3 regions of the Paenibacillus sp. J22FR21 genome follow, and region 3 is predicted to be linked to each of the others. Evidence: riboswitches for the same ligand, from Rfam matches in the RefSeq annotation. Region 3 holds a riboswitch; each other region holds the start of a gene.
What was found. A riboswitch is a leader RNA that binds a small molecule or an ion and turns the genes downstream of it on or off. The one in region 3 is predicted to bind cyclic di-AMP.

Region 1 (4,198 bases), on a different contig from region 3:
GTCAGACCGCCAAATGCGGAACCGTTGTTTGCCGCGCCGGACGTAAAGGCATAAAGCACTTCAGATAGTCCATGCGTACCGGCGTTCGCTATGGACGCGACGGCTGTCGGCGTTGCAAGTGCAAGCGCGGTCGGTGCCAGAATGATCAAAGGGTGAATGAGCAGCGCAATGGCAGCCAGCTTCACTTCCTTGCCTTCAATTTTCTTGCCGAGGAATTCCGGCGTACGTCCGACCATCAGACCGCAAATAAATACGGATAAAATGAGATACAATAACCCATTGAGCAGCCCGACGCCTTTACCGCCGAATACGTTATTCAGCATCATTTCGGCCATTGCAACAAAGCCGCCCATCGGGGTTAACGATTCGTGCATATTGTTTACAGATCCCGTCGTCGCTGCCGTTGTCACGGCTGTAAATAAGGCGGACTGAGATTCGCCGAACCTTACTTCCTTGCCCTCCATATTTCCGTGATAGCCTACTGCATCAAGAGCCGGAACACCTTTGTACTCCGATACAAAGACGACTGTCAGCATAACCAAGAAGATAAGTCCCATGGCCCCAAAGATAGCCCAGCCCTGCTTCTTGTTCTTAATCATCAAACCAAACGCGTACACTAGCGCGGTTGGAAGAAGCATCATGCAAATAATTTCCACCATGTTCGTGAGCGGTGTCGGATTCTCAAACGGATGCGCTGAGTTCGTACCGAACCATCCTCCGCCATTCGTACCGATATGCTTAATGGATTCAAGTGTTGCAACGAGTCCTCTGGTGATCGTCTGCTGAGCTCCTTCAAGCGTGGTCGCATCTACAGCACCTTGGAACGTTTGCGGAATGCCTTGGAACACGAAGAACAAAGCAACCAAGAAGCTAAGCGGCAGGAATACACGCGTAATTCCGCGAACCATGTCCACATAGAAGTTACCCAGATTATCCTGACGTCCTACGAGCCCGCGAATGAACGCAATCGCAATTGCAAAGCCGGTTGCCGCCGACGTGAACATCGGAAAGGTAATCGCAAGCAATTGAGACAGGTAAGATAGTCCGTTCTCACCCGAGTAAGACTGCCAGTTCGTATTCGTAATAAACGATACGGCTGTATTGAAAGCCTGCCCCGCAGGCATATTGCCGATCCCGTCCGGATTAAGCGGCAGAAAGCTTTGAAACCGTAATACAAGATACAATAGGAGCATCATCACAAAGTTGCTAAGCAGGACGGCTGCTACATACTTCTTCCAGCCCATTGCTTCATCTTCGCGTACGCCCATCAACCGATACAGCAACCGTTCAAACGGACCGAACACACGATCCAATGCTGTTTTCTCATGCTGAAACACTTTTACAAGATAACTGCCTACCGGCTTAACCAACAACATAATGATGATCAGCGTAATGGCTACCTGTACGAACCCCATACTCATGTCATGAATCCTCCGCCCTGGCCATTTAGAATTTTTCTGGTTTAACTAACACAAAGCCTAGATACAAAATAAGAATAGCTGCAATAATGCCGACGATAATCATAGCGTTCCCTCCCTAGGCTCTCTCACAGAATTTAAGGAATCCCCAGAATATAGCGAATGCAGCAACAAACAATACCACCATTGTAAAATCATTGACCATAACTCCTTACTACCTCCTATAGCTGCATGCAGTGTGAATTGAGAATATTTTCCCCTGCTAGATTGAAACTATTCATGTCTTTCAGCGTGCTTGAGGTTTCATATGCTGCTTATCGGTTCCCCCTCTTCGGTATAAGGAAATCTTAATACGGGTTGCCGTAAAAAGGGGGTAAAGAAACCTGCTGCCAGGTGTAAAAAAAGTATAAAAATCAATCGTTATCGCCGTCTAGAACGATACGTATGCCTGCGAGTGGTCGAATAAATAGGCGCGATTCCATAATGCGTAATTTCGATTGGTTATGCCTTTCGCCGTGTAATCCAGCTGCTCGGCCAAGCTTGTTAATGCCGATTCCATTAAATGCGCGCGTTCCGTCCCCCATGCGTCTTGCTTCTGGTGGATGTAGTCCAGACTCTCCTCGAGTGTCAGTCCCTTCATTCGCTGGTAGATGGCCGTCCACTGCACAATGTCGCCCTTCAGGTTACAGCCGTGCATCTGGAATTCAATGAGGCTGCAGCCTCCGTCATTCGTGGTGATGGCGAGTAAACCGCAAATGCAGTCTTCACTATGTCCGGGCAGCCGTTCATCCGTGAGCTCCCCATCAAATTGAAACAGCTCGATCGCCTTAATCTTGCAATCTTTCACAATAGTCACTCTCCTGAATCGTTTGGTAGAAAACACAAAGAGGCCCGGGGAGCAGAGAAACTCTACTCCCGGGCCTCTTTCACAGCGTGCATAAAGAAACAAGCTGCTGGAAGCTCGATTGAAGGGGGTTCTCTCTCATACGCTTACGAGGTTAGCTGTCGGATTCGGGCTTGAGAGTACCCTACCTTAACAAATAACACCTGTTATGGATTCACCCCAAGAAGCCGTTCTGATCGAAGTCGGCTTCTGATTGGTTCCCCCGTTCCTCTTGCGAGGACTCAGCGTTTAAAGCAAGTTATTCCGTTGATGAATCAAATCTTATTCCTGCGCGAAGAGAATGTAAAACTTGATTTACGTGCTAATTCCGCCAATTCTATCGAATTGCGTGCATAATTGCGCTTTCATCCTGCGAACCCATTCTTTTCAATTGGATTATCATAGGAATGCTTCCAAACCTTACTGCTTGTGATGCCAACAATAAGGAGCAAAGCACATTGTTCTCACATGGCAATTGAATGTGACCCCGAGATGCGATACGCTGAAATCTATAATGGACCCGGCCTGCTCGCTGGGATGAAGGAGATTGAATCATCGTGCAGATTTTGCACCGGGAAAACAGCTTGCTGAACGAGATTACCGTTTACGATACGAATACGTACGGCGAGGAACATGGGCGATTCCGCGTCCTACAGTTCTCAAACAGCGCCATGCAAGGTGCTGTGGATTTGGATCAGCCTGAGCGGATCTTATTCGAATATCCGCAGGCTATGCTTCACCTCATGAATGGCAGCAACCCGACCTATCAGCGTCTGTTTATCATTGGTCATGGCGTTGGAACAATTGCTCGACATAGTACGGCGAGAACGATCAAAGTTGCGGAGCTGGACGAGCGAGTTGTGGCGTTAAGCAGGCAATATTTTGGCTATCGTGACGATAATGTGGCGGTTGGCGATGGCCGTGAACTGCTCTCATGCGAAGCTGAGCATACGGTTGATTTTATTGTGCTCGATGCCTTCTCCGATAAGGGAACGCCGCGGCATTTGACTTCGATGAGCTTCTTCGAGCTTGCTGCCGCCAAGCTGGATGAGAGCGGTGCTATCCTCATCAATCTCATGGGCAAGCGTGAGAACGATGCGTATATAAACGCCATCTATACAACACTTCGAGAAGTGTTTCGATTCGTGAAAGCATTTGCTTTGCCAGCTGAAAACGCCGCGGATCGTCGAAATTACATCCTGACGGGCAGCAACGCCCCGCTGACCTGCCAGACTCGCCGAATGGCGGGGTTTATGAAAATTGAATTGGGGCAAGGCTATATCATCGTGGATCACGACTAGTAGGATTCGCCTATCAGACTTACTAGTGAAATTTATGATAAGAGAGGGGTTGCTATAAACCTTTGAATATGCCAGCCGCCCCGGCTCAGACCGTCCGCTTATTCGCTGCCGTCCCTGTACCGGATTCCATTAAGCAGTCACTTTCGATAGGGTGCGAGGACATCCAATCACAGCTTCCGTTTCGCAAATGGGCACATCCTGACGATTATCACATCACGCTGCAATTTCTGGGCGATACGCCAATAGAGCTTGTCCCTGCCATCTCGGCAGCACTTCGCGAAGCAGCATCGTCCGTTCAGGCTTTCGCGTTAAATGTGACTTCGCTAGGCGTCTTCGGGCGTCCGATTCGCCCCTCCGTTCTATGGGCCGACGTCGCAGGGGATGTCGAGCAGCTGCACAACCTGCAACAGCATGTTGCAAGGAGGTTAAAGCCCCTCGGCCTCATGCCGGAGAGCCGCACCTACCATCCGCATCTCACACTTGCACGCAATTACGCAGGCGAAAGCTCGTTCGAGCCTTCGCAGCTGAACGGCTGGAAGCTGCCGATCGGAAGCCCGCTCCAGTGGCAAGCGGATGTCATAACCCTCTATCGAAGC
Region 2 (4,198 bases), on a different contig from region 3:
CAGATGGTGAATGTTCATTGTCGCAATAACGGATATGCCGGCGTCCAGGATCTCCTGAACATCCTCGTACCTCCGTTTGTTGCGGCAGCTCGGTGCGTTGTTATAGGCCAGCTCATCAATCAGCACAACCTCCGGATTGCGCGCAATAATCGCGTCCACATCCATCTCCGAGTAAACCTGGCCATCGCATTCAACTGTCCGACGAGGCACAACCTCAAGCCGTCCGGCCTGATCCTGCGTTTCCGCGCGGTCATGCGTCTCCATAAGTCCAACTACAACATCGATTTCTTTGCGCAGCAAATCATTGCCCTCGCGAAGCATCATATAGGACTTGCCCACTCCCGGTGCTGCGCCGACATAGACCTTGAATTTACCGCGGCGAATCCGCTCGATCTTCTTCTCGACCTCTTGCGCACTCAGCCTCCGGTACGGCTCGGCTGTCATCTTCGGGGTTGCCCGTTTCGTCGGCAGTACTCGCTCCCCCTCATGATCGGCTCTGTCCGCCATGAAGAAAACGTCAATGTTGCGCATTTGTTTCAGCACGCTTCCCGCGATAGAACCCTGTGCAATCTCCTGTGCACGCGTCTGCTTGGAATGCCCCATAACAATACGGGTGGCATTAATCAGCATCGCGTATTTAATGAGTGCACGCGGGATTTGTCTTCTATTATTAACCAGAATCTCTCTAAAGCCGGCATCCACCTTCTCGGTCAGCTTCAGAATGGAGCGCTTGAAGTCATCTCTCTCCTTCGTGGGCTCCTGGCTGGAATCGACGAAGACTACAACCTCCAAGTCGCCGCCAAGACGTTTGGCGATTTGTTGCCCGCGCCGGATATAGATCGAACCATTCCAGTGATACTGCGCCGCTACCAAGATGCGCTCCGTCGCGCCGGACGGCCCGATGAAGCCCTGCTCTTCGCGGTATTTCTCCAGCGACTCGTTCACGCCCTCCGCCATCAGCCGAAGCGCAATCTCTCTGAGCTTGCCGAGGTTCCCACGCTTGAGCAGCCCGGGATCTTTAATATTATTTAAACGCCCTTCATTTAGGCGTGACAGAATCGTTTCCGGTGAAGCATCGATTAACCGCACCTCATCTGCCAATTCCAGCAGATCCGCGGACACCGTACATTCCGCTGTGATGCCTGTCAATTTCTGCGCAAGCTCGGTTACTCCTTCGAGTTCGTATACATTCACGGTCGTGATGATGCTGATACCATGACTCAGAAGAAATTGGATGTCCTCCAAACGGTTCGGGAATTTCGCTTCCGGACGGTTCTCGTGCGCCAGCCCGTCAACGAGCAGCACCTCCGGATTCCGTTCCAGAATGGCATCCAAATTAAGATCCTTCTTCTCCACGTCCCCCTTGTACCAATGAATACTCGGAATCCGCTCCAAATCAGCAAGCTGCTCCACCGTTTCAGGTCGGCGCATCGTCGAAACTGCGCAGATCACAACCTCAATGCCTTGCTGCATAAGCGCTTGGCCTTCGCGCAGCATATGATAGGTTTTGCCTGAGCCGCTCACGGCACCAACATAAATTTTAAGACGGCCGCGATGAATTTTGGAGATGGATAAGAGCATTTCTTCAGGGGTTTTGCGGCGGTAACCAGCCATGACAACTTCGCCTTCCTTTCTACACCTTTAAACTTACATAATCTTCGCAAACTTATTCTTCTTTGTGACCATCCTTACCTTATAAAACGCACAAAAAAGAAGCCTGCAGGGGGATTGCCTCTTTAACACAGAGGAACGCCTCTCGCGGCTTCTAGGCACAAGTTATCATCAAAGTGTCTATTGCACGAACATTCGTTGCCTCTCTTATACGCTTTCGAGGTTAGCTGACGGATTCGGGCGTGAGAGTCGCCCTACTTGAAGCGTCGACCATGCGGTCTGTTCTTCAAGATTCACCCCAGATGAGTGGTTCCCCCGATTTCTATTCAGAAATTCAGCGCTATAGCAGAAGATTAAGCATGAATCGTATGTTACGCCTGCGCATGTCTTTTGTAAAGGAATGCCGCAAACGGTTTCGTTCTCATTTCCAGCCAACTGACGCGAATATAACGCTTACAATGGAGTAGATCGCAAGCACTCTCCTTCTACCTCACTAATTTGCCGTTTCTCACAAATAAGGCGAAATAGAAGAGACAGCCTGCTGCTTCGCGCTAGTTATAACCGAAGCCCATTTCAATTAACCGGAGCAGCAGACCAATCAGGAAGCCGCAAACGGCACCGTTCACCCTAATCCATTGCAGGTCCTGCCCCACTTTATCTTCAATTAACTCCACCAGCTGATCATTGTCGAGACGATCGAGGTTCTCCTTGACGAACGAGCCGATCTTCGCGTGATTGCGTTCAATGAGTCCGGCGATCTGCCCTTTCAACCAATGCTCGGCATCCTGAACCAAGCCGTGGTTCTCCTCCAGGCGATCAAGCAGCCCCTCCAGCATCGGCCAAACCTTAGCTGCAAAATCCTCCGAATGAAGGAACGTAATGCCCCTCTCGCGCAGCGATTCGAACAACCGTGTCATCTCGCCATCCAGATCGAAGGAAGCAAGCAATTCATCGCGCAGCGCGTTCAACTGTCCGGTCTCGGCCAAACGTGAGATTAACATCTCCAGCCCTTGATGCAGATGCTTCATAATAACTGCACGACGATCCGTGCCTTGAACCTTCAGTTCATTAATCTTCGTTAGGATAAAGGATTGCAGCATCGTGCCCAGCCGATCCTCATCCAGATAGCCGATAAACGCGTTGACCGCAAATTGCATCAGGCCGCCCAGATTCAGCCCTTTCACGAGCTGCATCGCCGCATTGCCCAGCTCGCGGCGCATCCCTTCGGTGCTCGCCCATTCTTCCGCACGCTCCAGCAGCAGATCGAGCAGACGCTCGTCTACGCCATTCTCCACGGCGTTGCGCAAGAAGCCGCGCAGCGCTGCTTCCAAATCAATTCGCTCCACCGCGGAGCGAATTTCCCCCGAGAGAATAGGGACTAGCTTCTCCATCTCGATCGTACGCAGCGCTCCCTCAAGCAGATGAGGCAGACGCTCGCTGTGTACCGCCGAATGAGCCGCCTGGCGTAGAGCAGGCAACAGCTGCTTCGCCAGCTCAATCTGCCGCAGCTTCTCGATCATGCTCTCCTTCGCAAGCAGCCGATCCTCGAGCACGCGCACGATACCGTCCGACATCTTCTTGCGATTGCGCGGCAGCAGCGCCGTATGCGGAATCGGAATTCTCAGCGGGTGGCGAAACAGCGCCGTAACGGCAAACCAGTCCGCGAGCCCCCCGATGACACCGGCCTCGAAGCCGACATGCAGCAAGCTAAGCCCCGTGCCGCCGAAAGGCAGCGTAGCCGCGAAACCCGTTGCCATAATACCAAGCGATATATTAGCAATATGTTTGTTTTTTCTCGAATCGTTCGCCATGTTCTTCCTCCTACTAGTGCTTCTTTACACCATACCACTTCATACGAATCAGTTGCAAAAACAGCCCTAAAAGCAAGAAAAAAGAGACAAGACCCGGGGTCTGTCTCTTCCTCCGCCTTCAGTCGCCATTGCGCTCGTCAGTTCTTCCGGCGCTCTAGCTTATGAATACGGGTAATTTTGGATTTATTATATGCTTTTTGCGATAGCTTGTATAGGAAGGAACAGAAATTATGCTTGATAAACAGAGAGGCCTCCACTACAATAGGGAAAGAAACAAAAGTTAAAGCACTTTAACTTTGAATTCGAACAAGTTAATTATCATCGGGATTAGATCCTATATTTTTTTGAATTAAAGTATAACCGCTTTAACTTTACTCGCCGGAGGAGAATGCATACGCATGAAGGTTAGTATTTTCGATGTCGCCAAGAAGTCGGGCCTCTCTGTTGTCACGGTATCCCGCGTGCTTAACGGTGCAGGTTCTGTGCGCGAGAAGAATCGACAGAAGGTGCTTGAGGTGATGAAGGAGCTCGATTATCGCCCAAGTGCGGCCGCTCGCAGCCTCGCAAGGGGCAAGACCGGTATTATCGGCCTCATCATGACCACCATGCAGGATTCTTTCTTCGATGAAATCGTCAATGAGATTAACGGTATTCTGGCTGAGCAGGGATACTTCCTCGCTGTAGCTGTGACGAAGAGCATCAGCCGGGAGGACAGTCACTATCTGATCCAAGAGGACCGCGTGGATGGTATTATTCTGCTCTCACCGATTGAAGAA
Region 3 (4,198 bases):
TATGCGGGACAATGCAAACCAGCTCAGGCACACAATAGTACTGCACAGCAACGCTAAGGCTGCCGTACTCCTTGCCACCGGGCTTGGCCGCCATCCGCTGCGCGACTTCCTTCTGGATCATGACGACGATATTCTCAAGCGGCAGTTTCTCTTCCAGAAGCTTCATCAGAATCGGAGTCGTCACGTAATAAGGCAGGTTCGCAACAACACTCACGCCGGAGAGCCCGGCAAACTGCTCCTTCAGCAGCTGGGCAAGGTCGAGCTTCAGCACGTCGCCATGTACGACGTGCACATTCGGCGTATCCGCCAATACATCCTTAAGAATCGGAATAAGCCGATTGTCGATCTCCACTGCGGCTACGCGTCCTGCAGCGTCTGCCAGCTTCTGCGTCAATGCGCCGATACCCGGCCCGATCTCAAGCGCGCCTTTCGTCTCATCCAGCTCAGCGGCGCTGACAATGTTGCGCAAAATATTTTGATCGATCAGAAAGTTCTGACCGAGGCTCTTCTTAAATGTGAAACCGTATCTGGCGATAATGTCTTTCGTGCGCTTCGGTGAAGCAACATCGACACCTGCCTTCATTCCCTCTGTCATCATTAATCTCCTTCGCTCGCCTGCTCCATCGTGGTTAGAGCCCGCATAAATTCCTCACGCGTAATTCGAAACATCGAACAGCGCTTATAGAACTGCTTGCCATTCGCATAGCCGATTCCGAGCAGATTGCCCATCTTCAGCCGTCTATCCGAAGCTTGCGGATGTACGAGCAGACCTGCTTGCATTAAATCTTCCATCGTGACCTCAGCAAGGCCGGCAGTGTCAGACGTCGCTTCCGTCCGCAAATTAGCGAGTGCTCGCTTAATTGCTTCCGGTGATGCGTTCTCGACGCCTATGTCTCCTTTGTAAAGCGCCTCCTCCTGAGGGAGAAAAGCATGCTTGCAGCCTGGTACACGCTGCGCCACGATCTTGCGGATTCGCTCGCCTGCATGATCAGGGTCGGTGAAAATAATAACGCCTCTGCGCTCCTGCGCCAGCATGACTCGGCGGATTACCGCTTCGCCAATCGCCGACCCACCGGTCTCAATGGTTTCTGCTTCAACGGCGCGTTTGATGGCGACAGTATCGTCTTTACCTTCTACTACAATGATTTCTTTAATCATGGGACTCCATTCCTTCCCTTCCGTACAACATGCAAAAAGAAGAGGCATCGCCTCTTCTTATGATGGCATATTTACGCGCGAAATACGATACGCATGTTCATACCGAGGAATACTGCCTACACTGCTGATGGTTTCTTCGGACCCAGCACATAAACCGTATAGCCCCGCTTCCGCCCAAATTTATCGGCATACGACTCGCTGTCAAAGTAAACATCAATCTTGTTGCCTTTGACTGCACTGCCCGTATCCTCAGCTCGGCGGAAACCGATTCCTTCGATATACACCCACCAGCCAATCGGAATGACTTTCGGGTCGACCGCAATGGTACGGCCTTCTTGAACGCGTGCTCCCGATGCGGTAATACCGTACTGTGGATGGTTCTTGCCTTTACCCGTCGAAGCCAAGCCGGCAGAATAAGCCGTAAGGGTTACATTCTTTATTACTTTCTTTGCACTGAACGTAACGCCTCGCTTCGTCATGGTAGATATGCTCGGCGAATTCGCCCGCAGCATCGTTACCTTCGGTTCAGGTTTCTTCGTCCCGACCGACACGATTTGATCGACAGAAGGTGACTTGGTCAACTTCTCGACTAATGTCTGCGAGACTAGAACTCCGTCTTCGAAAGTCTTTTCATAACGTTTAACGACCGTGCCTTGTTTACCCGTTTGGACAAGCTGTTCTTTCCCTTGCGCTAGCTTGGGATCATCCTTCTTCACAGTGGAGAAGGGAACGGGGTGGGTACTCTCCGAGATCTTCGTATCAATCCGAGTGATTGAAATAATCATATTCGGTTTAAGTCCCGAGGATAACGAAGGTACTACCTTATCTTGACTGCGTATCGATATATGAGCCTGATCGATCGCCGCCTGTACGGTTCTTTCTGTCGTGTACAACGTTCTTGCTTTGCCGTCAGCTTTTACAATAAGAGGCACCGCTTGATTAATAACAATTCGGTCACCGTCTTTAATACCGCCATCCAGCGGCATCGACACTTTATCATAAGTGCCAACTGCAATAGCTTGTTCATCCAGTAGGCGTTGAAGGACCCATTGCTTCGTAGAGACAATGGTTTCTCGTCCATTCACTACTACGGACACGCGCTTGTCAGCCGTTCCGTACAACAACACCAGAAACATGAAAGTCATAGCGATTGAGATCATAGCGCTTAGTACAATTAAACGCATGTTCTCATGCTTCCATCGCAATGCGAAAGACATGCTGGATGATCGTTTCCCATGGGTGTCCTTAAGCTGGAGTGCTCCCATTTCATCGGTCCTCCTTACATAGCCCCGCCGCCTTTGTTACGCATGATTACATAGACGCGACTATAGAGATTTTCTTTCCAAATTCAGCCCCGGACCACTTCCATAATACAGCTTTTGTCGTCAGTTTATGCTTCTTTCAAACAAAAAGAAGCCCGACGACAGAGGATCTGTTTCGTGGCTTCCCATTAGACAATGGTAGCATGGAATTGCATGCACGAGGGTGATCTCTCTTATTGACGCTTACGAGGTTAGCTGTCGGATTCGGACGTGAGAGTCGCCCTATTCGCTAATGGCACGTTCGAACAATTGCTGCTGTGCCGGTCGCAAAATTCACCCCAAGAAGAATTTCATGTCTATCGCTGTCTGCCTTGTACAAAACAGTGTCGCCCTTTAGTCGACGAACACGTTTTAAGGAGAAGAAACGAACAAGCTGTTTCTCCGTGATACAAACAGTTTCAACAATTGGTTCCCCCGCTCTCCGAATTCCGGAGATTAAGCGTTTTATTGGAAAAGGAATACAAGTTTTGTTGCTCTGAAATGAATCATACCGTCTACCGCGCCACATTGTAAAGAACTGATTAATGACGATTTTAACGAATTTCAAGGAAAAATAGACGAAAAGCAAGCAATTTCTTCAATCAAAATCAGTTTTATCACGAGAATAGTCCCAAATCCTTGCTTTCAAAGCCGTTTTCATCAGATTCCAAAACATTTCCTTGCGTTTTCCGTGGTTATTTCGCCGACTTCCTCCACACTTTTACCCGTTATCTCCGAGATCGTGTTTGCTACAAGACGGACGAATGCAGACTCATTTCGTTTTCCGCGATGGGGGTGAGGAGCCAAATAAGGAGCATCCGTTTCGATCAAAATTCGGTCCAGAGGCACTTGTGAAAGCACTTCCTTTGGCACCCTTGCATTGGTGAATGTAAGCGGTCCACCGAACGAAATATAGAAGTTCATATCGAGACATTGTTTCGCCGTTTCCCAACTACCGGAGAAGCAGTGCATGACCCCGCCAACGTCCTTGGCATCCTCTTCTCGAAGCAAACGGACGACATCCTCGTGGGCATCCCGATTATGAATAACGATTGGCATCCGTTTCTGCTTGGCTAATTGGATTTGTTCGCGGAATACTCGCTGCTGAACATCTTTAGGCGAGGTGTCCCAGTGGTAATCCAGACCAATTTCGCCGATCGCCACAACCTTCGGATGGTCACAAAGCGATGCAATCCAATCCAGATCCTCGGGACGCATATCAATACTGTCAACCGGATGCCAGCCCACAGCCGCATATATAAAGGAATACTGCTCGGCAAGCGCCATCGTAGTTGGGATGGTCTCACGGTTAAAGCCGATATTGATGAGCTTATGTACGCCGGCAGCCTGCGCTCTTTCGATAACTTCTGCTCGGTCTTCGTCGAATTTAGGCGAGTCTAAATGCGTATGCGTGTCGATTAACATGATGGATATGGAAACCCCTTTCTACATTAAAGCAAATAATTCGCGGAGTTTCGCAGGCAGCCTGTGAGCTGATTCGCGAAGCGGTTCCTCCGGGTAATAAAGATGGTACTTACCTTGATGGATACCGGTAATGGAACGAATGATATCCGAGCGGCTTGAGATTTCCGACAATCGTTCATCACTGCTCAGCAGCAGAATCGGAGGTTTTTCTTCCTTGCCCGCAGCAGTTGTTGAGCCGGGACGATAAACATCGTAGGGCATGTCGTAAGGAAAGTCAATTTCTAGGTGATAGTCCGGATGAAGGCCGATTTCTT

Region 1: another riboswitch for cyclic di-AMP. It lies ahead of AC0YNS_RS31095 (hypothetical protein); the one in region 3 lies ahead of AC0YNS_RS30250 (G5 domain-containing protein).
Region 2: another riboswitch for cyclic di-AMP. It lies ahead of AC0YNS_RS20210 (histidine kinase); the one in region 3 lies ahead of AC0YNS_RS30250 (G5 domain-containing protein).

Annotation. Positions count from the first base shown of each region.
Region 1 covers NZ_JBWDNJ010000017.1:18,443-22,640, reverse strand. Annotated here, with positions in the region: gene kdpA (potassium-transporting ATPase subunit KdpA) at 1-1,415, opposite strand, end outside; gene AC0YNS_RS31100 (potassium-transporting ATPase subunit F) at 1,447-1,524, opposite strand; gene AC0YNS_RS31095 (hypothetical protein) at 1,849-2,265, opposite strand; cyclic di-AMP (ydaO/yuaA leader) riboswitch at 2,391-2,559, opposite strand; gene AC0YNS_RS31090 (spermidine synthase) at 2,859-3,602, shown strand; gene thpR (RNA 2',3'-cyclic phosphodiesterase) at 3,671-4,198, shown strand, end outside.
Region 2 covers NZ_JBWDNJ010000005.1:386,990-391,187, forward strand. Annotated here, with positions in the region: gene AC0YNS_RS20210 (histidine kinase) at 1-1,614, opposite strand, end outside; cyclic di-AMP (ydaO/yuaA leader) riboswitch at 1,809-1,961, opposite strand; gene AC0YNS_RS20215 (DUF445 domain-containing protein) at 2,163-3,422, opposite strand; gene AC0YNS_RS20220 (LacI family DNA-binding transcriptional regulator) at 3,821-4,198, shown strand, end outside.
Region 3 covers NZ_JBWDNJ010000014.1:60,587-64,784, forward strand. Annotated here, with positions in the region: gene rsmA (16S rRNA (adenine(1518)-N(6)/adenine(1519)-N(6))-dimethyltransferase RsmA) at 1-598, opposite strand, end outside; gene rnmV (ribonuclease M5) at 598-1,158, opposite strand; gene AC0YNS_RS30250 (G5 domain-containing protein) at 1,275-2,423, opposite strand; cyclic di-AMP (ydaO/yuaA leader) riboswitch at 2,646-2,932, opposite strand; gene AC0YNS_RS30255 (TatD family hydrolase) at 3,120-3,884, opposite strand; gene AC0YNS_RS30260 (HD domain-containing protein) at 3,906-4,198, opposite strand, start outside.